Regions from separate parts of the Paenibacillus sp. FSL R10-2199 genome, predicted to be linked through region 2. Evidence: riboswitches for the same ligand, from Rfam matches in the RefSeq annotation. Region 2 holds a riboswitch; each other region holds the start of a gene.
The links. Region 2 has a riboswitch for thiamine pyrophosphate ahead of NYE33_RS29285 (thiamine phosphate synthase). Riboswitches for the same ligand answer to the same signal wherever they lie in the genome.
Positions count from the first base shown of each region.

Region 1 (8,046 bases), on a different contig from region 2:
TGTTCTCTTTCCTCGTGAGAAGGATGCTGATTCCTTCCGCCGCTTTTCCCGGGTGAACAATCTGCAGTGCCAGCTTGAAATGCCGTTTCAATCCGTGAATTTCCGCGTGCTGTCCACGGATGTGTTCCTGTGCCCGTTTGAGCTGGGCTTCCTGACTGTACGAGTAGCCATAGAGGAGGAGCACCTCACCTACAGCACTGCGCTGGAATTCGCTGACCGCTTCCGTACGCTGGAGGATGTGTCTTATCAGGATAAACAGACTTATATCCATTGTCATAAGAAGTCTTTCGGTCAGGTGGAGGATTTCGTATTCAAGAATCTGGTTGCCGGGCTGGAGCCGTTTCTTGACCCTGCGGAGATCGATGGCGCGTATTTCGAGACTTTGCCTTTTTTCGTGGATGAACGGATGCTGGTGCAGGCTTTCTATGGCTTCAACCGCGGGGAAGAATCGGATGAGATCGGTATCGAGCTGCGCTACCGTGCCGCCCAGCTGGATGGGCTGAATATGGAGGGTAAACCCTATACCAGTGCCAGCGATCCCGAATATATCGAACAGTATACCTCTGAACATTGCTACAGCCGCTGGGGGCCGGACACCTATTATATGACCAATGAGCAGACCTTCTGCTGCCTGAGCCGGGCTGAATCCGACATCGCCACCCAGTTGATTAACCAGATGTACGGGGAGTATTATTACGGGCTGCTGCTGAGTATTTTTCATAAAATCGTGCTGCTGAAGCTGGCCAATCTGCATTCCCGGCTGCGCATCAACCACGATTATGACGAGATCGAGAATCTGATCTTCCTGATTAATAAGTTCTCGGCCAAATTCTACTTTCTGGAGCTGATTTCTCAGTCGCAGGGACGGGAGATCTTCTTCCAGCTGCGCAAGGTTTACGGCAATGACGCCCTGTTCGATGAAGTGAAGATGACTTTGAATGACCTGTTCCAGTATCAGGATAAATTCCAGGCCAAACGCCGGGATACGCTGCTGATGGTCCTGACTGTATTTACGGTAATAAGCGGGATTTACGGGATGAATCAGGTCATTGAGGACTTGAAGGCACCCATCGATTGGAGCAAAATGCTGGAGTACTCTGCGTTTGAGTACCTGGCGCTGTTCCTCACCTTCTCCGGGATCGCAGTCAGCCTGGGCCTGACGCTGAGGGAGGCGTGGAACGGAATACGCAGCCGCCGTAAGAAGCGGTTCTATGATAAGGATTGAGGAGCTGCCGGTGACGGCGGCTTTTTTTATTATTCACTTCACAAATCTTCTGAGTGATCTTCCCGCAGGCATGCGTAGTAATACATATACGACTTATTAGTGGGTAACTAATGAAAAGAAATGCCGGAGGTTCCTATGACGCGTAATGATCATGACAGCCTGGACTGGCCCGGCCGGTTCAGAACTAAAGATAAGCAAGCTCTCGCGGATGCCATCGACTTCTACGGACCCGATGTGCACAGACTGGTCCGGCGTATTCTGGCCGGCTGCGGGAGTGCAGAGGATGCCGAGGAATGTGTCAGCGATGTGTTTCTGGCGGCCTGGAACAATATCGGACGTTACGACCCGTCACGCGCTTCCTTCCGCACCTGGATATTCCTGCTCGCAAAATACAAGGCGCTGGATCTGAGGCGTAAATTGCAGCCGGGACTTGGCAGGACGCTGAACGAAGCAGCACTTAACATGCAGAGCGGGACCAACACCGAACAGGAATTTCTACAACGTGAGGCAACGGGGGAATTGCTCCGCTATATCGGGCAGCTCCGTGAACCGGACCGCAGCCTGTTTCTGCGCAGGTATTACCTATACGAGAGTCTGGATGAACTGGCTGCGGCCTTTGGCTTCAGTAAAAAAGCTGTCGAGAGCCGTCTGTACCGCTGCCGGACAATGCTGAAGCAGGCTATACATCTGACTGGCGAAGATGGAAAGGGGGAACTCGGGTCATGGTAAAGGATATGAACAGCGGCGAGAAAAGCATATTTGATCAGCTCGATCTTCTGGAATTCAGCGAGGCTGAACTTGCACTGGACGGATTACTGTCGGAGCCTGAGTCAAGCCCCGTACCCGGGTCTAAAGAAGAGATTGCTTCGCTTGAGCGGATCAAGAGCCGTACCCTCGACCTTATTCAGACTGAACCGGCGCCTGAACTGCCTGCTGCTGTCCGCAAGCCGCGGCGGCGGGCAGCTATTGGAGCGGCGGCGGCCGCGATCCTTATGGCCGCAGGCCTGCTGGCGTTCTCCCCTGACGTCCAGGCAGGTCTAAAGCAAGCCCTTAGCTTCCTGCCCGGCTTCGGTACGGTTCTGGAGAGCAGCCCGGGCAGTCAGCTTTATGTTCTGGAGAAGCCCTACACTGCTTCCATAGGCAAGGGAAAGCTGACAGTCAATGCCGTACTTCTGCAGGAGAACAGCGGGACCATTACGCTGCGTGGACAGCAGACTCCCGTCATTACTGAATTTCAGGCAGACATTGGAGGGGACCGTTATACCTTTACTTCCAATATGCGGTCTTCTGCATCCGGAGACTGGTATGCAAGCTACAGTGCTGCACTTCCCGGAAATTTGGAGCTTGAAACCGCTGAACCGGTTACTCTGTATATCAATGCAGCAGCAGTCGGGCCACTGGTGCTTCAAGCACCGGTGACCGCCGATGATCTGCAGCATTTAGGCGCAAGCGATGTGCACCAGGATGTGCGGATTACGGCTTTTCCGGTTCGTCTGGATGACGGACTTGTCCGCGTTGAATTAGTTCCGGCCCTTTCAGATTCGTTCTCTGCCGTCCATTCTTATTCATTGGAGCCGCTGGTATCCTGGAATGGCCTGTATGTCGAGAATGCAGAGGGAGTCAAAGCAAAGGTTGAACCTCCTTCAACCATGGTCTACCCGTCGGAGTTCTCGTTCCGGGAATTGGCATCAGCTGAAGAACAGTCTTACAGGGTCGTCATCCCTTACATCGAAATAGCGGAACGAAAGGCACTCTCCCGGGAGGTCGTTCTGCCGCTGCCCGCCAGCGGGGAGAGTGCGCCCCTTCATATTACCGCTGAAATTGCCGGTTTCCCGGTAGAATTCACCCGCATTGAACGCAGCAGCGAAACGGCTGTCAGTGTAGATGTGGATGTGAAATTTGACCCGGGAGCGGCAAAGTCACTGACGCATTTCTTCATCCGCTATCCGGGTTCTGGGGACAAATATTCATACGGCTGGCAGGATACCGAGACATTCCCAAGAATCTTGAAGACTCTTCTTCTGGATGCAGAGCCCGGCGCGGATACGCTGCGTTTTAGAATGTCGGAGCCTCTATTCCTGCTCAAAGGCCCCTGGATTCTGCCGCTAAAGCTTGAAGATTAGGACGGGGAGACTGGACAACCGCAAGAGCGGCGTCTATAATACACCGTAAGAACATAGCAATACCCGTGAACTTCATAGAACCAGGGGTGCTGGAATTGGCCGGCTGAGATTGTATCCCACAAGATACTGACCCTTATACCTGATCTGGATAATGCCAGCGTAGGAATCTTCATTCAACCCCGAGCCCCTTCATGGGCCTGAAGTTGAACTCACCTTGCGCAAGTAACTGGCGTCCCGGTCTCCGGGGCGCTTTTTGGTATGGGTTACTCTGAATTTTGGAAGACTAGGGATTGCTGGAAGGAGAGAGAAGAGAAATGGGAGTCAAAAAAGTATTACCGCTGCTGCTCAGCTCTATGCTTGTGCTCGTGATGGCCGGATGCGGCAACGGGAACGTCAACCCGGGCAGCAATGCCGGAGGCAGCACACCTGCCGCCGGGAACAGCACCGCTGCACCTGAAGCAACCGCAGCCGCCAGTACCACCGACGCGCCTAAAGAATTGACCCCGGTTAAGATTGCGCTGGACTGGACGCCGAACACGAATCACACCGGCCTGTATACCGCCAAGGAGCTGGGATATTACGCGGAGGAAGGTCTTGACGTGGAGATCGTGCAGCCGGGTGCTGCCGGATCTGACACCATGGTTACTTCCGGTGAAGCCCAGTTTGGCATCAGTGCACAGGAGGCGCTCACCCTGGCCCGCCTGCAGGATGTGCCGCTCGTCTCCATCGCCGCTATCATTCAGCATAATACCTCCGGCTTTGCCGCTCCGAAGGACCGCAACATTAAGACGCCGAAAGACTTCGAAGGCAAAACCTACGGAGGCTGGGGCTCTCCAGCGGAAAAAGCAGCTATGAAAGCCATCATGGACCCCGATGGCGGAGACGTCTCCAAAGTGAAATTGGTGAATATCGGCGAAGCTGACTTCTTCACTGCGGTGAAACGCGATATCGACTTTGCCTGGATCTTCTACGCCTGGACCGGGATCGAAGCCGAGCTGCGCGGCGAGCCGCTGGATATGCTGTACCTGAAGGATTATGCGCCGCAGCTGGATTACTACACACCGGTGCTGACCACCAGTGAGAAGGAAATCGCCGAGCATCCGGAAGTGGTGAAGGCTTTCCTCAAAGCTACGTCGAAAGGTTACCAATACGCGATCGACCATCCGGAAGAAGCGGCCACGGTCCTGTCTGATGCCGTGCCTGATCTTGATCCCGAGCTGGTGCTGGCCAGCCAGAAATGGCTCAGCCCGAAATACAAGGACGATGCCGCCCGCTGGGGTGAGCAGAAGCTAGAAATCTGGCAGAATTATGCCGAGTGGATGTACGGCCTGAAGCTGCTGGACAAACCGCTCGATGCCGCAAGTACATTTACGAATGAATTTTTGCCGGAAGGCCCATAAACACCGGTTGGAATAGTAATGACACTAACTCACATGAGAGGAATGAATAATAAATGGCTAATACACTGCTTAGCATTCAGGTAATTCCCAAGGCTCCAAACAATGAGGATTCGATCCCTTACGTGGACACTGCGATTGAGGTAATTCAGAAGTCGGGGGTTAAACACCAGGTGAATCCGCTTGATACCACCATGGAAGGCGAGCTCACGGAGCTGCTGGAAGTTGTACGTCAGATGCATGAGGCACTGATTGCCTCCGGCAGCCCGAGCGTGATCTCCCAGATCAAGATCGCCCATAATCCCAGCGGCATCAGCATGGACAAGCTGACGGAGAAATACCGGCCGTGAGAAGCACCTGGAGACAAATCTGGCCGCCCCTTGTGGCGGTCATCTTTTTTCTGGGCGCATGGCAAATTGCGGTATCGGTGTTCCATATCCCGGCCTGGCAGCTGCCCAGCCCGTCCGATATCGCGCGTGAATCACGCGGCAATGCCTCCGGGATCTGGGCGCATACGGCCGCAACGCTGCGGCTGACCCTGATCGGCTTCCCGGTCGGCACCGGCATCGGCCTCATTGTGGCTCTGCTGCTCCATCTGCTGCCCTGGCTTAAGCGAGCGCTCTACCCGCTGCTGATCCTCAGCCAGAATGTGCCCTCCATTGCCCTTGGACCGCTGCTGATTATCTGGTTCGGCTTCGGCCTGCTGCCCAAAATCGTCCTGATCACCCTCGTCTGCTTCTTCCCGGTTGCCGTAGCGGCCATGGGCGGGCTGGCGCAAAGCGACAGGGTAATGTTGAACTATATGAAAATGGCCGGTGCAAGCAACTGGCAGATCTTCACCAAGCTGGAGCTACCCGGCTCCCTGCCCTCCCTGTTCTCAGGGCTCAAAATCTCCGCGACCTATGCCGTCATGGGCGCAGTGGTTGCCGAGTGGATTGGCGCGGACAAAGGGATCGGCTATTATATGCTGCTGCAGAAGGCCTCTTACCGCACGGACCGGATGTTCGTGGCCATTGTCATTATTGTGCTGCTGAGTCTGGTGCTGTTTGCACTGATTGCCTTGCTGGAGAAATGGCTCGTGCGCTGGAAACCGCGCAAGGAAGCTTAACACGCACAGGGTAACAATACACGCTATACTGAGCACGTTTGAGATAAAGCCTTAAGTACAAAAATTCTATATAGAAGGAGCTGACCGAAGTGTCTCCACTCACGAATACTGTACAGCTCAAGAAGGACGTCCCCGGCAGCAGCCTTGACGAGCCCAGAAGCGCACCGCCTGCACTTGAAGTCAGCAGCGTCTCCAAATCGTTCACGCACCGCCGCCGGGAGACGCCTGTGCTGGATCAGGTGTCGCTGACGGTAGAGCCGCAGGAATTCGTCTCGATTGTCGGTCCTTCCGGCTGCGGCAAAAGCACCCTGTTCCACATTATCGGCGGCCTGACGCTGCCGGACGCCGGAACCGTCAGCATGGACGGCATCCCGGTTACCGGGCAGCGCGGCAAGATCAGCTATATGCCGCAGCAGCCCGCGCTGTTCCCGTGGCGCAGCACACTGGACAATGTCCTGCTCGGCGCCGAGCTGCAGGGCGCGCCGCAAGCGGAGGCGCGCGAAGCCGCGCGCCACTGGCTGGCCAAGGTCGGCCTGGGCGGATTCGAGCGCGCTTATCCGCATATGCTGTCCGGCGGCATGCAGCAGCGGGCCGCCTTCCTGCGGGCCATGCTCGCTCCGCAGGAGCTGATGCTGCTGGACGAGCCGTTCAGCGCACTCGACGCGCTGACGCGCGAGCAGATGCAGCGCTGGCTGCTGGAGCTGTGGGAGGAGAACCGCCGCTCCGTGCTGTTCATCACCCACAACATCGAAGAAGCGCTGCTGCTCTCCAGCCGCATCTATGTTTTCTCCGGACGTCCCGGCTCCGTCCTGCATACCGTAGATGTGCCGTTCCCGCGTCCGCGCCGCGATGAAATCACCGATGCGCCGGAGTTCCTGCAGCTCAAGCGCCAGCTCTCGCTGTGGATGCGCGAGGAGCAGGCCAAGAGCCTCTGACGTGAGTCGCCGCTATTTGGCCCATGTATGCTTAACCTAGCTATTCACATTTCCCGATGACCTGCCGTCTGCGATGGGGAGTCACATTTCCCGGAAATCCGGAGAAATCCTGCACTAAATACAACATTCCTCTCCTAATCCCCGCCTCTGATCCAAGATTGTTGTACAAAAGGTAGCATTTCTCCTTCTCCAAGCCTCTTAGCGGGAGAATTGCTGTATTTCGTACAACAATTCTCCCAAACACCCTATTAAAGGGGTACCAGAGTTGCACTACGTACAACATATTGCCTATTCAGCGTGAGCTTAAGATGCTCAATTGTCCCAGTGATTGCATTTGGTGCAACAGAATTCCCAATATTCTGAGATAAATCCCATTCTGCTGTATTTCGTACAACAGATTTCTGAATATTCGTCCAAAAACTCCATCTTTGCAGAGTTCTGCTGTACAAAGTACAACAGAACTGGCAGTAAATCCGGCTCCACCGTTCATCCAGGACATCTACATTTAACCCGTTACATCCAGTACCTACCTGCACCAGTGCCCCATCCTACATCTAGTACCCACCTACCTCCAGTAACCCGTCCTGCATCCGTTGCCCCCGCCTTCATCCAATGCCCCGGCCTACATCCAGCCCTTCTCCTCAGCCAGCCGCACCGCCTCAATCCGGCTCTTCACTTCCAGCTTGCCGAGAATCTCCGAGATGTAATTGCGGACGGTACCATAGGAGAGATGCAGCGCCGAGGCGATCTCCCCGGCACTCCGGCCCGCGCCGGCCAGCTTCAGAATCTCCCGCTCCCGTTCCGACAGCGGGTTCTCTTCCCGCAGGCTGCCGAAGACCAGCTCGGGGGACACCTCCCGGTACCCGTCCATCACCCGGCGGATCGCCTCCGCCAGCTTGTCCACCGGCTCATCCTTCAGCAGATAGCCCTGAATCCCGGCCTTCACGCCCCGCTCGAAATAGCCGGGCCGGGCGAAGGTGGTCAGGATGATGATTTTGGTGGCACAGCCCCGCGATTTCAGGATCTCCGCAACCTCCAGACCGCTCATCAGCGGCATCTCAATATCCATCAGACATACATCCGGCTGAAGACGTTCAATCAGCGCCAGTGCCTCTGCCCCGTCTCCGGCTTCCCCGGCCATCTCGATATCATCCTCCAAATCGAGCAGTGAAGCCATCGCTCCGCGCAGCAGCCGCTGATCCTCGGCAATTACGATGCTGATCATGCCGTTTCCCCGTCCTTTCTATCCTTGACTACT
Region 1 is NZ_JBBOBO010000001.1:450,715-458,760, forward strand. Features, by position in the region: gene NYE33_RS01935 (hypothetical protein) at 1-1,225, shown strand, start outside; gene NYE33_RS01940 (sigma-70 family RNA polymerase sigma factor) at 1,361-1,954, shown strand; gene NYE33_RS01945 (hypothetical protein) at 1,948-3,348, shown strand; TPP riboswitch at 3,421-3,531, shown strand; gene NYE33_RS01950 (ABC transporter substrate-binding protein) at 3,663-4,748, shown strand; gene NYE33_RS01955 (thiamine-binding protein) at 4,802-5,095, shown strand; gene NYE33_RS01960 (ABC transporter permease) at 5,092-5,853, shown strand; gene NYE33_RS01965 (ABC transporter ATP-binding protein) at 5,943-6,788, shown strand; gene NYE33_RS01970 (response regulator transcription factor) at 7,411-8,013, opposite strand; gene NYE33_RS01975 (sensor histidine kinase) at 8,010-8,046, opposite strand, start outside.
Region 1: another riboswitch for thiamine pyrophosphate. It lies ahead of NYE33_RS01950 (ABC transporter substrate-binding protein); the one in region 2 lies ahead of NYE33_RS29285 (thiamine phosphate synthase).

Region 2 (8,046 bases):
ATGGGTATTCCGGCGCTCCTCGGTGCGGATGGCATCGAGAAGATTTTCGAGCTGGAGCTTACGGCAGAAGAGAAGGCAGCTCTGGATAAATCAGCCGATTCTGTCCGTGCAGTCACTTCAGCAGTAACTGTGTAAATAACGTTAGCGGGCGGCTGCTGAAGCCCCTTTTTGCTGGCAGAGATTGGGCTTTGCTGCTATTTAATCCTACAATGTAATCGGAGGAGATTGATATGGACCGTATTTTCTTTTTCCTGCATATGATCGGCACGCTGGCGCTTGGCTTCTATCTGGTATTGCCGTTTATTCTGAGCGGGACGGCGAAGCTGTCCGCCCCGGCGAAGGAAGGTACCTTGAGCGCCATCGGCGGCTTCAACCGCTTTGCCCAGTATGGACTAGTTATCCAGCTGTTGACCGGAGGCTATATGATGACCAAGGGTGACTATTCTGTCGCCTGGATGATCGTTGTTGTTGTGCTGCTCCTGGCGATGTTTGCGCTTGGCGGCATCATGAGCAGACCCCTGCGCCTGGCTGCGGCCGGAATGCGGGAGAACCGTGATGTCTCTGCCGAAACCGCCAAGATCCGGACCATGAGCCTGCTGCTGATGGTCGTGCTGGTTATCATGATCTTTTTCATGGTGTACCGTCGCCTTATTTAAACCTGGCTCCTGATTTATAGGGAGGAACGCGAGTATCAAAGGCTCTGGCAGCTTAGGCTGCCAGGGCCTTTTGTTGTGTAAGACACTGAAGCAGATCCGTTTGAAGGACGATGTGTTCTTGCAACGGGAACTCCGCTGAAGCTCCGGAAGCTGGGCCAAATGAGGGGATAATGTATGCGAAAAATCGAACACAATGAGCTTCCGAGAAGGTGATCGAGCCGAATGTATGCGAAAAACCGAACACAATGTGCCTCCGAGAAGGTAACCGGGACGAATGTATGCGAAAAATCGAACACAAGGTGCCTCCGCGGAGGTAACCGTGCTGAATGTATGCGAAAAATCGAATACAATCAGCTTCCGGGGAGGTGATCAAGCCGAATGTATGCGAAAAATCGAACAGAATGTGCCTCCATGGAGGTAACAGGGCCAAATGTAGTTGACGGATGCGCAGAAGGCGGTGCTGGAGGTAACGGCGGCGAACAAGATTATTGCGTTGAAGGCAGTGGCGGATCAGTTGTAGATAGGACTGCCGGGAACCATACAGGGCACTATAAATTGAAAAAGGCCGCTTTCCTTGGGAAAGCGGTCTTAAATCAAACAATATAACCCCCTATTTCGATACGACCCTGCCGTCCATCATCACAAATCTGACTTTCCGGAGATTGTCTATATCCGTAAGCGGGTTGCCCTCTATCACAAACAGATCTGCCTTTTTGCCCGTCTCAATCGTGCCAATCTCTTCCGCCAGATTGCATATCTTTGCACCGGTTGAAGTGGCGGCTGTGATAATCTGCATCGGGGTGAGACCCGCCTCGCCCAATAAACGAATTTCTTCCCATGGCATTCCCAGCCTGTACCACGGGCTTTCTTCTTCGATGAAATCATCCCCGAGGCCAATTTCTCCGCCTGCCTGAACGAATCTCCGGACATTATCCAGTCCTTGTTCTAACAGAGGGGCGCCGAATTTGTCCTGAAACATCTTCAGTACAGTGAGTGTGGGGACGATCCGGATACTGGAGGCTGTCATTTGCTGGATCAGGTCATCGTCCAGCCGGTCGTAAATCATATGCGCAGCATCGTTAATCCCCGCATTCACCAGAATCTGAAGGTTGCGTGCACTGGTTACATGAGCTGACACATAAGCCCCCATCCTCCGGGCTTCCCTGCAGATGCTCTCCAGAAGCTCCTGATTCAGCTGTGGCAGTCCGATTGTACTGGAATCGTAACCGTCTTCAAGCGCTGTTTTGATACAATGTATCCCTTGTTCTAATACCTCGCGGACCTTCAATCTGGCTTCATCCGCACTTCCAACTCCGATAGGGGCCTGCCCGCCATACCCGCCGGGAGCCGTGAAGACTTTGCCGGTTGTGATTATTCGGGGAAAAGATCCGCGGTCCAGTGCTTGTGTGTGTGCCGTCACATCGTCAAGCGTTGCGGCTGTAGTCATCCCCTCGTCACGGATCGTGGTTATTCCTTCTGAGAGACAGGCGGCTAAATATTCCTTATGGTACCCGTGAAGAGGCTCGTTCTGTATGAATTTGAAGCTGGTGTGTGCATGGGTATGAATAAATCCCGGCAGGACCACAATCCCCTCAAGATCTATCTCCGTTACTGAGTCATGCTCCAGCCCGCTGCTCCCTTGCCCGGCAACCATGCCGAACCGGCCATTAACAATTTCAATGCTTGCATTGTGCAGCGGCTGGCGCCCCGTTCCGTCGATTAACGTCGCGTTAGTCAATCGTATAATCTCATTTTCATTTCCCATTGCAGATAGTGAACCCTCCAGTGAAGATGGTTGTCTTCCAAGAAAAAGTATAGGATATAAAAATGTCCGGATATATATAATATTCTTGTAGAAACCGTTCATTACTTACCGTAACAACCCTTCCAGCTCAAAAATGCCGTGCTCCTGAAAGTCAGCGATAATCTGCGGTGACAGCAGGGCGTTCATTTCGCTCACGGTGCACCAGCGGTAATCGGTATGCTCTTCCGAGAGCTGGATTTCGCCACGGGCTGCGCGGCATAAATAGGTGATAATCACTACCTGTCTCGCAGGGTCTGTGAGCAGGGTTACCGCGTAAAGGATACGTTCTGTCGTAACCGCCAGTCCGGTTTCCTCGAGAATTTCTCTTTCCAGTGCAGCCTCCAGACTTTCACCGAATTCGATTTTGCCTCCGGCACATTCCCAGCTTCCGGCACCTGCAGAATCGGCGGCAGCCCGCTTGACGAGGAGGATTCTGCCTTGATACAGGATGACACCTTTGACGGCAACGATGATGGTTTTTGATTTTTTGGACATGAGGATAACTCTCCTTCTGCAGGCTCTATAATGGACCGGGGAACGCGTTGGACTGAAGATTTTCTGTTTGGCCGGCTTCCCTATGTGGTAAGTAAAATAACGTAAAGCGATTTTTGCTAGGCAAGTATGATGCATAAACACCAGACTTTTAGCCAACCTAACATGATTAGTAAAAACAGTATAACGGTACAGCGAAAGGAGAATGGATTATGCCAGACACCAGCAAACAACCCGTCAAAACCCTGCCTCCGCAGGTACAGGACCAGCAGCCCGGAATTGAAAGCGAGATGAACCCGCTTCCGGAGTTTGAAACCTCAGCTTACAAGGCAGCAGGCAAGCTGCTGGGCAAGGCCGCACTCATTACCGGAGGGGACAGTGGAATCGGGCGTGCGGTTGCCGTTCATTTTGCCAAAGAAGGCGCAGATGTGGTGATATCCTATCTGAATGAGCATGAAGATGCGGAAGAAACCAAACGCCAGGTGGAGCAGGAGGGTCGGAAGTGTATTCTGATCTCCGGTGATATCGGGGTCGAGGCCTTCTGCCAGGATCTGATTAATAAAACCATTGAGGGACTCGGCAAGCTGGACATCCTGATCAACAATGCGGCAGAGCAGCATCCGCAGGATAAGATTGAGGACATTACCGCCGAGCAGCTGGAGCGGACGTTCCGGACGAATATATTCTCCATGTTCTATCTGACCAAGGCAGCGATGCCCCATCTCAAAAAAGGCTCCACGATCATCAACACTACGTCTATCACGGCGTACCGCGGCAGCCCGCAGCTGCTGGACTATTCGTCCACCAAAGGAGCAATTCTCAGCTTCACCCGCTCCCTGTCGATGAATCTCGCAGACAAAGGCATCCGCGTGAATGCGGTAGCACCGGGCCCGATCTGGACGCCGCTGATTCCGTCTACGTTTGACGCGAAGAAGGTCAGTGAATTCGGCGGCACCCAGCCGATGAAGCGTCCGGGACAGCCCGAGGAGCTGGCACCGGCCTATGTGTATCTGGCTTCTGACGATTCCTCTTATGTAAGCGGTCAGGTCATGCATGTGAACGGCGGCGAGATCGTTAACGGCTGACCATTGGCACTGCTATGTAAGCCGGATCAGTTTATACTGGTTTAAAGAATCAAACGTTCAACAGATGAAAAGTCAGCCGGAAGGCTGGCTTTTTTGCCGCTTCATCCGCTTGGAGCAAATGATTGAATCTATTAAAGAATAGCTCTTACAGGAATAATATGCTAATATACAAACTGCAAGAACAATAGAATATGAACGATCACTAGGGGTGCCGCAAGGCTGAGACGAACATATCTGTTCGGACCCTTTGAACCTGATCTGGTTTATACCAGCGTAGGGAAGTGGAGAATGAATAATGCAGCGGGGGTAACGGCTTACCCGGTATTCCTGCTTATATTCCGGACTGCTTCCTGATACAGGGGGCGGTCTTTTTGTATTTTCCGGAATGCCGTATAGAAGGGAAGGTGAAGGTGTTGAAAGAACTCCATTTGATCTCGGACGGGAGGCTGAATCAGGAGCAGTTTGCCGGACTGGCTGCTGCTGTACATACCACGGTGGATTATATCCATCTCCGGGAAAAAGCCCTGTCCGCACAGGAGCTTCTGGCTGCCGCTGAGCGGTTGCTCCAAGCAGGGGTTCCTCCCTCTAAGCTGGTCATTAATGACCGGATTGATGTGGCTCTGGCAGCAGGGGCAGCCGGCGTCCAATTGGCTTGGCACAGCCTGCCGCCTGCCAAGGCGCACGGCATTGCCCCGGGCCTGCGGCTGGGCAGGTCGGTGCATTCCCCGGAGGAAGCGGCACGCGCCGGACAGCAGGGAGCGGACTTTTGTCTGTATGGACATGTATTCCCCACGGTCTGCAAGCCCGGACAGCAGGAACGGGGCCTGGAGCAGCTGGAAGTGGCCGTCCGCTCCAGCAGTATACCGCTGATTGCTATCGGAGGCATCACACCGGGCAATACCGGAATCGTTCTGTCGAAGGGGGCTGCCGGAATAGCCGTAATGTCCGGGATATGCGGAGCGATGGACCCTGCTGGCGCCGCTCAGGCCTATAGATCATCCGTTCAGGCCGCAGCGTATGCTGAAGTCCTGAATGACTCCCCATACCGGGCAAAGGAGGTGAACTGGAATGAATTTGACCGTTAACGGACGCAGAGGAAGGTATGAAGAGAGCTGCCGGACGCTGGCTGATCTTCTGGCCCGGCCTGAGTGGACCGGGAAGCTGGTTATTGTGGAGCTGAATGGTGAGCTTGCCGGCAGAGAGGTTTATGAAGATACATTGCTGAATGAAGGTGACCGAGTTGAGCTGGTTCATTTTGTCGGCGGAGGCTAGGTAACTGGTAACTGTGCGTGCGGCAGATGCAAGAATGCAATAAGCAATTAAAATAAAGGCAACGACTTATCACAGGAGGCGATATGATGCAGGATCCTTTGATTATTGGAGGAGTTACTTTAACGAGCAGACTGTTCATCGGGACCGGAAAATACAGCCGCAACACTCTTATTCCCGAAGTGATCGCCCGCTCGGGTTCACAGGTCATTACGGTTGCCCTGCGCCGGGTAGATCCGGAGAGCAAGGACAATATTATCAGCCATATTCCTTCCCACATGACGCTGCTGCCCAATACCTCCGGTGCGCGCACCGCAGAGGAAGCGGTACGCATTGCCCGGCTGGCAAGGTCAGCGGGTCTGGGAGACTGGGTGAAGATTGAGGTTATCAATGATCAGAAATATCTTCTGCCTGATAATACCGAGACGATCCGAGCCACGGAAATCCTAGCTGCGGAGGGTTTCGTAGTTCTGCCCTACATGAGTCCTGATCTGTCAGCCGCACTCCGGCTGAAGGCGGCCGGAGCTGCAGCCGTCATGCCGCTGGGAGCGCCAATCGGCTCTAACCGCGGGCTGCAGACCAAGGAGCTGATCCGGATTCTGATATCAGAAACGGGTCTGCCCATCATCGTGGATGCCGGTATTGGCAGACCCTCCGAGGCTGCTGAGGCGATGGAAATGGGCGCAGCCGCTGTGCTGCTGAATACGGCAATTGCCACCGCCCGGGACCCGCAGCTGATGGCGGAGGCATTCCGCGAAGCGGTGTCGGCGGGGCGGAAGGCCTATCTGGCCGGGCTGGGGCCGGTGGAAGAGACAGCCGCAGCTTCTTCGCCGCTGACCGGATTTCTGGCATGACTGATGCTGTTTATGAAGAGGGAGGAAGGACATGAGCTTTTATGATAGGCTGACCCGGCTGGACAAGCTTCCCTACGAGGGGGTATGGAAGCAGTATACTGCGCTTGATGTGAAGCGGGCGCTTCGTCTGGAGCAGCTGGACGAGGACGGGCTGATGGCTTTGCTGTCACCGGCAGCGGAGCCTTACCTCGAAGAGATGGCGCAGAAAGCCCATAGATTGACACGTGCTCAATTCGGTCATGTGATGCAGCTGTTTACACCGATGTATCTGGCTGATTTCTGCGTCAACCATTGTACCTACTGCAGCTTTAGCTCTATCTATGATTTTCCGCGCAAAAAACTGACACTGGAGGAGGTCCGGCGGGAAGCGGAGACGATCGCAGCCACAGGGCTGCGCCACATTCTGATTCTGACCGGAGAATCCCGGAATGAAAGTCCGGTCAGTTATCTGAAAGACTGCGTGGAGGTGCTCCGAGGCTATTTCTCTTCAGTCAGCATTGAAGTGAATCCGCTCACTACCGAAGAATACGCTGACCTCAGACAGGCAGGAGTAGACGGTCTGACGCTGTATCAGGAGGTCTATCATCAGGAGACTTACCGCCAGCTGCATGTGAAGGGTCCCAAGCGGGTGTACCGCAACCGACTGGATGCGCCTGAGCGTGGCTGCCTGGCCGGATTCCGCTCGGTAAATATCGGAGCCCTGCTGGGAATGTACGAATGGCGTCAGGAGGCCCTCGCGACTGCACTGCACGCCAGGTACTTACAGGACAAGTATCCGGAGTGCGAAATCGGTTTGTCCATTCCCCGTTTTCGGCCGTACCTGGGGGAATTTAATCCTGCGAGTGATGTAACCGACCGTGCGCTGGTGCAGATTATCCTGGCCTACCGCCTGTTTCTGCCGCGTTCCGGTATTTCACTGTCCACGCGGGAGCCGGCAGCCCTGCGCGATCATCTGGTCCATCTCGGCATCACCAGGATGTCTGCAGGGGTATCCACTGAAGTAGGCGGACATTCTCTGGAAGGCGGCACCCCGCAGTTTGAAATCTCAGACAACCGCAGCGTGCAGGAGATTAAGGAGATGCTCGAGGCAAAAGGGCTGCAGCCGGTGTTCAAGGACTGGGACAGCCTGGATGAGCCGTTAGCCATGCCTTAACTTGATACAAATAACCCGCCGTGAGGCGGGTTATTTGCATTGCAGGGCTAAACGGACGGTGCGATGCTGCATTCTTCAAGAGGCCGCAAGGTTTCCGGCTAGTCGGCTGGCTTCTCAGGACTCATACTTGAAGACAGCTCGTCCAGCGACAGCTCGAAGCCCGGAGCCATATGGGTAAGGAAATACTCCATCTCCGGCAGGGCGAGCCCGTGCAGCTTCGCAGCCGTCTGCTCCCGGGCGGCCGCGAATTCGCGGTTGCCTGCGGCGGTTTCCCAGACGCATTTCAGATAGGCGTCGAGCACATCCGCCGCCTTGACGTAGCGGAGCAGTCCGGCATCCTCGGAGCCGGGCGGGCTGTCCTGCGGCTGCAGGAGCGGCGCATAGACTGCGCTCAGCTCCGGCGGGATCATCGCCGCGAGGCGCTCAGCGGCGACCCGCTCCATCTCGCGGAAGCTGGACAGCAGCAGCGGGTTGTTATGCTTCACCGGCGTGGCGATGTCGCCGGTGAATACCTCGGTGGCGTCGTGGAACAACGCCATTGTGGATGCGCGGTCGGCGTTCAGCGACCGGCCGAAGTGGACATTGCCGATGGTGCACAGCATGTGCGCCAGCAGGGCCACCTGGAACGAATGCTGCGCCACGTTCTCCGGGGCGGTGCTGCGCATGAGGCTCCAGCGCTGGATATATTGCAGCCGGTAGAGATAGGCAGAGAAATGGTAGTTCAATTTTTAAG
Region 2 is NZ_JBBOBO010000002.1:264,107-272,152, reverse strand. Features, by position in the region: gene mdh (malate dehydrogenase) at 1-135, shown strand, start outside; gene NYE33_RS29310 (hypothetical protein) at 231-656, shown strand; gene NYE33_RS29305 (hypothetical protein) at 1,035-1,262, shown strand; gene NYE33_RS29300 (amidohydrolase family protein) at 1,267-2,421, opposite strand; gene NYE33_RS29295 (NUDIX hydrolase) at 2,527-2,955, opposite strand; gene NYE33_RS29290 (SDR family oxidoreductase) at 3,165-4,037, shown strand; TPP riboswitch at 4,232-4,334, shown strand; gene NYE33_RS29285 (thiamine phosphate synthase) at 4,448-5,122, shown strand; gene thiS (sulfur carrier protein ThiS) at 5,106-5,309, shown strand; gene NYE33_RS29275 (thiazole synthase) at 5,396-6,160, shown strand; gene thiH (2-iminoacetate synthase ThiH) at 6,192-7,313, shown strand; gene yfbR (5'-deoxynucleotidase) at 7,412-8,038, opposite strand.

Region 3 (8,046 bases), on a different contig from region 2:
AGCAGCTTCGCGGTAACGTCAGTGCGGTACGGTGTAGCACCTGCTCCAACGGGATCAAGCACGAGCGGGACACCATGCCGGTTCGCGGCTTGCCCGGCCTTCACCATTGAAGTGATGATAGCTTCATTCAGTGTACCGATGTTCAGCACGACCGCCCCGGACATCGCGGCAACATCCGCCACCTCTTCCAGTGCGTCGGCCATGAACGGGGAAGCCCCCAGCGCCAGCAGTCCGTTAGCGGTGAAATTAGCCACTACAATATTGGTAATGTTATGTACGAGCGGATTTGCCTGCCGTACCTTGGATAGAAAAGACATGATTATTCCTCCTGAAAGTTTTGATAGCATACGCATCCTTGAGATCATTTCGCAAAACTAACTTCGAAAGCATGTTCTATAAATTAATAAAAGCATCCGCACTGTCAACTTCCTCAGCCAGCAGACCGCCCTCGCTCAGCCATTTGCGCACATTCTCCCAGGAGGCGGTATCCTGATAACCGAAGGGCTGTGACCCGGCGTCCATCAGCGGCAGCAGAATCTCCAGGCTGCGCTTCTCGATGGCTTCATCAAGCGGTGCAGTGGCATCCTGATGCTTCAGCAGAAGCTTCAGCGCCTGCTCCGGCTGCTTAGTGACGAATTGCTGACCCTTGCGCGCAGCATTCATGAACTTTTGGAAATATTCCGAGGAATTCTGCAGACCCTGGTCACTTGCAACCAGCACCAGCTCATAATAATCAGGAACCCCGTAGTCTACCGGATTGAACGAACGCACAGGATGGCCCTCCTGCTCTAATATCAGCTGCTCATGGTTGATGAAGCCGCCCATAATTCCATCCACACGCCCGGTGGATAGGGCAGGGATAAGCTCAAAGCCAACGTCAATCAGCTTCAGGGAGGCGGGATCGCCGCCATCGGATTGGATCATAGTGTGCAGCATGGCTTCATACAGCGGAATGGAGGAGTAACCGGCTTGCTTGCCTGAGAGCTCCCCGGGGCGGGTTATTCCGCTGTCTGCGGAAACCATGAGATGGTTCAGGGGATGCCGTACCAGAGCGGCAACGGATTTGACCGGAATCTGCTCTCCCCGGGCCATCAGCACCTGCGGCTGGTAGCTGAGGGCCAGATCGACTTGTCCGGCAGCTACCAGTTTCAGCGCGTCGTTGCTGTCGGCAGGCATCTGTATCTCAACATCAAGCCCCTCTTCGGCAAAATACCCCTCACTCTGTGCCGCGTACAAAAAGGAATGAACGGCGTTCGGATACCAGTCGAGCATGATCGTCAGCTTATGGGCTGTACCGTCTGCGGCTGCCGCCGGAGCGGATGATGCCGATGATGAGCCGGAGCCAGCCGGTCCGTTATTGCCAGCCGACCCGTTATTGCCGGCGCAGCCTGGCAGAACCAAGAGAACAGACAGGAGCAAAACATAAGGCAGCAACTTATAAGGTTGAGCACTACGGGTGTAGAGATAACGGTTATAGCGGATTGGAGTCATGAATAACGTCCTCTTTTCTTCAGAAATAACTTCTCGAGCGTAGCAATACACAGAAACAAAGTGATCCCAAGGGCGGACAGCAGCACAACAGCGGCAAACATCTCGGCACTTTGCAGATTGCCGGCCATTCTCCGGCTGAAATAACCAAGCCCCCGGCTGCCTCCAAGCCATTCGCCGATGGTAGCGCCAATGACGCAGTACACCACCGACAGCTTCAGTCCGGAGAAAAAGGACGGCAGGGCCAGCGGAACAGCAGCCTTGCGGAGAATCTGCCAGCGGTTCGCGCCAAGCGTCAACAACAGCTCGCGGTACTGCTCCGTATTCTTGCCCAGCCCATCGTAGATGCCGACAACCACCGGGAAGAAGGCGGTCAGGAACACTACGGCAACCTTGCTCCACAAGGTATAGCCGAACCACATGATAAACAGGGGAGAGAGGGCAACCAGCGGAATCGTCTGGCTGATAATCAGCAGCGGATACAGCGCTTTGGCCAGCGGCCTGAACAGATGCATGCCCGTTCCCAGCAGACTGCCGCAGAAGACGGACAGAGCGAAGCCTGTTAGTACCTCAAGCAGCGTTGCAGGCAGGTGAACGCCGAAGAGTAAATGCCTGTCTTCCATCAGAGCAATCCAGATGGCAGTGGGAGCCGGCAGGATGAACGGAGGAATCAGCCCCAGCCGGGACACCGTTTCCCAGACCGCAAGAATCAGCAGCACAAGCAGAATAGCCGGGCTGTACTCCCGCAGCAATCTTCTATAGAAGACGGTTGTCATACAGCTTCAGCTCCAAATCCTGCCGCAGGGCAACAAACTGCGGTTCGTAATTCTGACTATGATGTCTGGGGCGGGAAAGACCGGTGATGAACTCCTGCATACCGCCCCCGGCACTGCCGGTCATCAGATAGATGCGGTCACTAAGCAGAAGCGCTTCTTCAAGGTCATGGGTAATGAACAGCACAGTCTTGTCCAGTCCTGACCATAATTCCAGCAGCCAGCGGTGAAGCTCCCGCTTGGTTATGGCGTCCAGTGCCCCGAACGGCTCGTCCAGCAGGAGCAGCTCATTCCCGGCGGCAATGGTGCGGAGTACCGCAACCCGCTGGCGCATGCCGCCCGACAGCTCATGCGGATACGCAGCCCCCGTATCACCAAGACCGAACTGCTGCAGCATGCTGCGGATCTGAATAACGGCTTCCTCTTTGGAGCCGTTCCGCTTCAGTTCCCAGGGCAGCAGGCAATTGTCCAGTACGGTTCTCCAGGGCAGCAGGAGATCCCGCTGCGGCATATAGCCGACCTGGCCGAGCCGCTCCGAGGCGTTATTAGGCGGTTGCCCATGCAGGGCAACCTCGCCGCTGCCGGGTTCCAGCAGGCCGGCGATAATCTTGAACAGCGTACTTTTGCCGCAGCCGCTGGCACCCACGACGGAGATGAACTCGCCGCGGCGGACCTTCATGGAGATTCCGGAGAAGACCGGAGCCCTTGAAGCTGCGCCGAAAGAATAGGACAGGTTAGCGATGTTGATCATAGGATGGGGAAGCAAGCCTCCTTAGGGAAAAGTGTTTACGCTACGAAAACAAGAAAGACCCATCCATTTCCGGAGGAAATGAATGGGCCTGAAGGTACAGTCAGTTTGCAAAGACGCGGAACCGCTGATACATTCTGCTCCACTTCCCTCCGCTGGTATGATCCAGATCAGGTTCCAAGGGTCCGGAGCTTAAGCTCCGTCTCAGTCGGCCGACTCCCCTAGTGAAATAACAGGTGCTATTGAATTCGTAATTGCTACTTAATATACCATAATTTCCCCGGTTGTAAAGAGCCTGTGCTCAGCGCTTGGAGAGGCCGGTGATGAACAACGCAACAATTCCCCGCGAGATTTCCTCTTTGGAGGAGCCGTTCCGTTTCTGTTCATACAGGTAAAGATCGGGACTAAGTACAGAGATCAGCGCTGTGGCAGCGAAGCGGGGATCGATCCCGATAATCTCTCCATTCGCGGATGCGCGGTGCAGAAGTTCACCCATAATCACTCCGAGCCGCTGGAAAAAAGGATGTTCGAACTGGGTAAGCTGCTTCTTGCCGGTGAATTCGGATTTGATCATGTTCAAGAGCTCCGCATATTGCTCAATGAAACCAACGACCTGCTCAATGCTGCTCTGCAGATGCGCGAGGGCAGCCGTTTCACCAGCGCTGGCAGCAAGCTGCTGTTCCATCCCCGACAGAAACTGCTCGGTGCTGTCCAGCAGCAGGGCCGAACAGATTTCGCCCTTATCAGTGAAGCGGCGGTAGAGCGATCCCTGCCCTATACCAGCCCGTTTGGCGATGCCGTACATACTGACAGCTTCGAGGCCGCTCTCGGTGAACAGCTGGCGGGCCGCCTCGAGTATCCGCTGCATATAAGGATCTGCGGGTTCTTTTGCAGCGATGTCTGTGTTCACTGTGTTATCTTTGTTCTCTATGATCCCCGGAGCTGATGTTACAGGTTCAACTTCTGTCTCTGTTTTTTTCATGATGTCCCCTTTCATATAAAGTAAATCCTGCCCATAATACAACATTTCCCTCATTCGATCGGCCTAAATCCCAAATTGTTGTATAAAATGCATTATTTCAGCTTGTTCAAGCAGTTTAACAGAACTATTCTTGCATTTCATACAACAATCCATCCGGAAACCCGGCTATCCATGAATCAAAGCTGCAAAATATACAACATTTATGCCTACAGTGCGTCCTAAGAAATCTCTATTCTGCCGGTAAACGAATCAAGTGTGGGGAATTGGCGTATTCCGCTTGACACATCGGACAATTGTCCGTAGACTATGAAATGCGAACGCGGACAATTGTCCGTTCACTAATTATATAGACAAACCTGCCCGCAGGTCAACGTAGTTGAAGCGGACACTTCAGGAGGAGAAGGAGTATGGATCAGACCTTGAAGCAGGATGCCGATTTCCGGTTATCCGGCATTCTAGTTCCGCTGCTGGCGATTATTGCCGGCGTATTTATGGTCGTGCTGGATAGTACGGCAATGAATGTGGCATTGTCCAGACTGGTAGTGGATTTCAATACAGACCTGCATACGCTGCAGTGGGTCGTAACCGGGTATATGCTGGCGCAGGCTTCGGTCATTCCGCTGTCAGGCTGGCTGTCTGACCGGTTCGGGGCTAAGAACGTCTTTTTGACAGCTGTTATTGTGTTTACGATCGGCTCCATTCTGTGTGCAACGCCAAGCAGTGCAGAATGGCTGGTCGTTTTCCGGGTATTGCAGGGTCTTGGAGGGGGCTGTGTGCTCCCGGTCGGGATGGCTTATGTGTACAGACTGGCTCCGAAGAGTAAAGTCGGCGTTGTTATGGGGATTATGGGAATTCCCGTTTCCCGTGCTGTTCGCTCCGGCGATTGGTCCTGTATTGTCAGGCTGGCTGGTGGAATACCACTCCTGGCGCTGGATCTTCCTGATTAATATCCCCATCGGTATTATCTGTGTGCTGATCGGGCTGCGAAAGCTGCCGAATGCGGCGAAGAACACCGTTCCCGGCATGGATAAATTCGGAATGGTGCTCGGACCGCTGGCTTTTGCTTCACTCACTTACGGTGTAAGTCAGGGTGCGCAGAGCTGGACCTCGGACAAAACGCTAATCGGGTTATCTCTGGGAGCTGTTGCACTGATTGCCTTTGTCATTGCCGAGCTGCGTTCCAGGACCCCTTTACTGGAGCTGCGGATTCTGAAATCCGTGGATTTCACCACCGGAATTATCGTGCAGTGGATCGCCCAGTTCGGCTTATATGGTGCTTTATTTCTACTGCCGCAGTTTCTGCAGCAGGCCCGCGGCTTCGGCGCATTTGATACCGGATTGACCCTGCTGCCGCAGGCCATTGCTTCCGGGCTGATGATGCCAATTGCCGGAATTCTGTTCGACCGGATCGGGGTGCGCTGGCTGGTGGTTTGCGGACTCAGTCTGGTCTCTGGCGCATTGTTTCAGTATTCCCATGTCGATCTGACCACCCAGAGCCGTGATCTCATTCTTCCGCTAATCATGTGCGGTGCAGGGATGGGGATGATGATGATGCCGATGAATACGCATCTGCTGAACAAGGCGCCAGGCAATCTGGTCAACCGGGTAACCTCACTCACCAACTCCATGCAGCAGGTCATTAACTCACTTGCAGTGTCAACACTGGTTACGATTCTGACGGCCAGAACCTCCGCGCGTGGTCTTGAAATGCAGGAGGCGGCAGCCGCTGCCGGGCAGACGGTGGACGGAGTCTCGAAGGAAGCCCTGCAGCTGGCCAAGCAGACTGTATTGGCCCAAGGCTTTGCCGACACCTTCCACATTATGATTTTTGTAGCTTTAGGCGGCGCCGTCCTTGGACTGCTGCTGCGCAGGGGCCGCAAACCAGAAAGCGGAGGCTCCAGGGAGAAAGCGTTGCCTGAAATCATGCACGGTTAATAGGTGCATTCACATTCATAAGAAGTAAGGCGGCGATTCTCCGTTACTGGAGGGTCGCTGTTTTGCGTTGTGGATCATTTAGTTTGTCTTCCACTGATGTAGAAATGCAATTTCGGGGCAAGCTAAACTATCAAAAACCTATATAACATAAATCCGATGTTTATTATCGGAAAAAGTTATTGACGGATGTAACAGCTCAGTGTTACGATTCATTTTGCCGGCAAGTCCGGAACATAAAGAGAGATGAGAGGGGATTAATCTTATGAAAAAACTTAGTCTGACAATTATGCTGCTCCTGACCATGGCCGTGGTTGCGGCATGCGGCAACAACAATAACAATAATTCAGCAACAGGCGGCAATGCGGCGGCTGAACCGACTGCGGCGGCTACTGATAGTGCAGCACCTGCTGAGCAGAATAGTCTGGAAGCTGTCAAAGCCAGCGGCAAGCTGCGTATCGGAACAGAAGGCACCTATGCCCCGTTCACATATCATGATGCCGACGGCAAGCTGACCGGTTTCGATGTGGAAATTGCTGAAGAAGTAACTAAACGTCTGGGCGTGGAAGCCGAGTTTATCGAGACTCAGTGGGACGGTATTTTTGCCGGCATGGATGCCAAGCGGTTCGATACGATCTTCAACGAAGTTTCCATTACGGATGAGCGCAAAGTGAAATATGATTTCTCCGACCCGTATATCGTATCCAAGGCTGTGCTGATCGTCAGTGAAGATAATGAAGATATCAAATCATTCGCGGACCTCAAGGGCAAGAAAGCCGGCCAGTCCCTGACAAGTAACCTCGGACAGATTGCAACGGATAACGGTGCAGAGATTGTATCCACCGAAGGCTTCAATCAGGCAATTGATCTGCTGACCTCCGGCCGGATTGATGCAACCGTCAATGACGGCTTGTCCTTCCTGGATCTGAAGAAGCAGAAGCCTGATATCAAGATCAAGAAGGTTGATGAGATTGCAGAAGGCTCGTATAGTGCAGCGGTCTTCCTGAAGGGTAACGATGAGCTTGTGCAGGCAGTGAATGAAGCGCTGACTGCCATGCATGATGATGGCACATATCTGAAGATTTCCGAGAAGTACTTCGGAGCTGATGTATCGAAATAAGCTTGCCTGCTTGACGGCAGTCTCAAATAACTTATGGACACAGGGCGGAGCTGGTTGCTTCCGCCTTGCCGTTCCAAGAAGGATGTCAGAACGATGGATGACCGCAAAATACAAATATTTCTCGATTCACTGCTGCCTCTGTTCAAAGCCGGGGTGGCTTTTACCATTCCGCTGACCTTGGTCTCCTTTGCACTTGGGCTTACACTTGCTGTAATTACTGCGCTTGTGCGGCTCTCTTCCTGGAGAATTCCGAAGCTGATTGCCGGCTTCTACGTCTGGGTCATCCGCGGAACACCGCTGCTGCTTCAGCTGTTTATTATTTTCTACGGGCTGCCTACGGTAGGTATTGTGCTTGATCCGTTCATCGCAGCTGTGATTGGCTTCACCCTTAGTGTCGGGGCATACTCCTCGGAAATTGTCCGGGCGGCTATTCTCTCCATACATAAAGGGCAATGGGAGGCTGCCTTCTCCGTCGGTATGAGCCGTGGACAGGCTTTGCGGCGGGTGATTCTGCCTCAAGCTGCCCGGGTATCGGTTCCGCCATTATCCAATTCATTTATTAGTCTGGTGAAGGATACATCACTTGCAGCAAGCATCACATATGTAGAAATGTTCAGAAAAGCTCAGCAAATTACAGCCACCACCTATGAACCGCTGCTGTTGTATTGCGAAGCGGGTTTATTCTATCTGTTATTTTGCTCAGTATTATCGGTGCTGCAGAAATACCTGGAGAAGCGGCTGGACCGGTATTCGGCCAGTTAAGGAGGCATACCCATGATTGAAATACGTGATTTACATAAATCCTTCGGTCCGCTGCAGGTCTTGAAGGGGGTTGATCTTACCGTTGAGCATGGCCAGGTGATGGTCATTATCGGACCTTCCGGATCCGGCAAAACCACCCTGCTGCGCTGCTTCAACCTGCTGGAGACTCCCGACAAGGGCAGCCTGGCTCTGAATAATATTAAGCTGGATTTCACTCCCGGCGGCAAAATTCCACAGCGTA
Region 3 is NZ_JBBOBO010000001.1:5,760,107-5,768,152, reverse strand. Features, by position in the region: gene thiM (hydroxyethylthiazole kinase) at 1-317, opposite strand, end outside; gene NYE33_RS25300 (ABC transporter substrate-binding protein) at 394-1,491, opposite strand; gene NYE33_RS25295 (ABC transporter permease) at 1,488-2,264, opposite strand; gene NYE33_RS25290 (ABC transporter ATP-binding protein) at 2,245-3,012, opposite strand; TPP riboswitch at 3,140-3,242, opposite strand; gene NYE33_RS25285 (TetR/AcrR family transcriptional regulator) at 3,311-3,991, opposite strand; gene NYE33_RS25280 (MFS transporter) at 4,399-4,938, shown strand; gene NYE33_RS25275 (DHA2 family efflux MFS transporter permease subunit) at 4,856-5,926, shown strand; gene NYE33_RS25270 (amino acid ABC transporter substrate-binding protein) at 6,189-7,043, shown strand; gene NYE33_RS25265 (amino acid ABC transporter permease) at 7,137-7,805, shown strand; gene NYE33_RS25260 (amino acid ABC transporter ATP-binding protein) at 7,818-8,046, shown strand, end outside.
Region 3: another riboswitch for thiamine pyrophosphate. It lies ahead of NYE33_RS25290 (ABC transporter ATP-binding protein); the one in region 2 lies ahead of NYE33_RS29285 (thiamine phosphate synthase).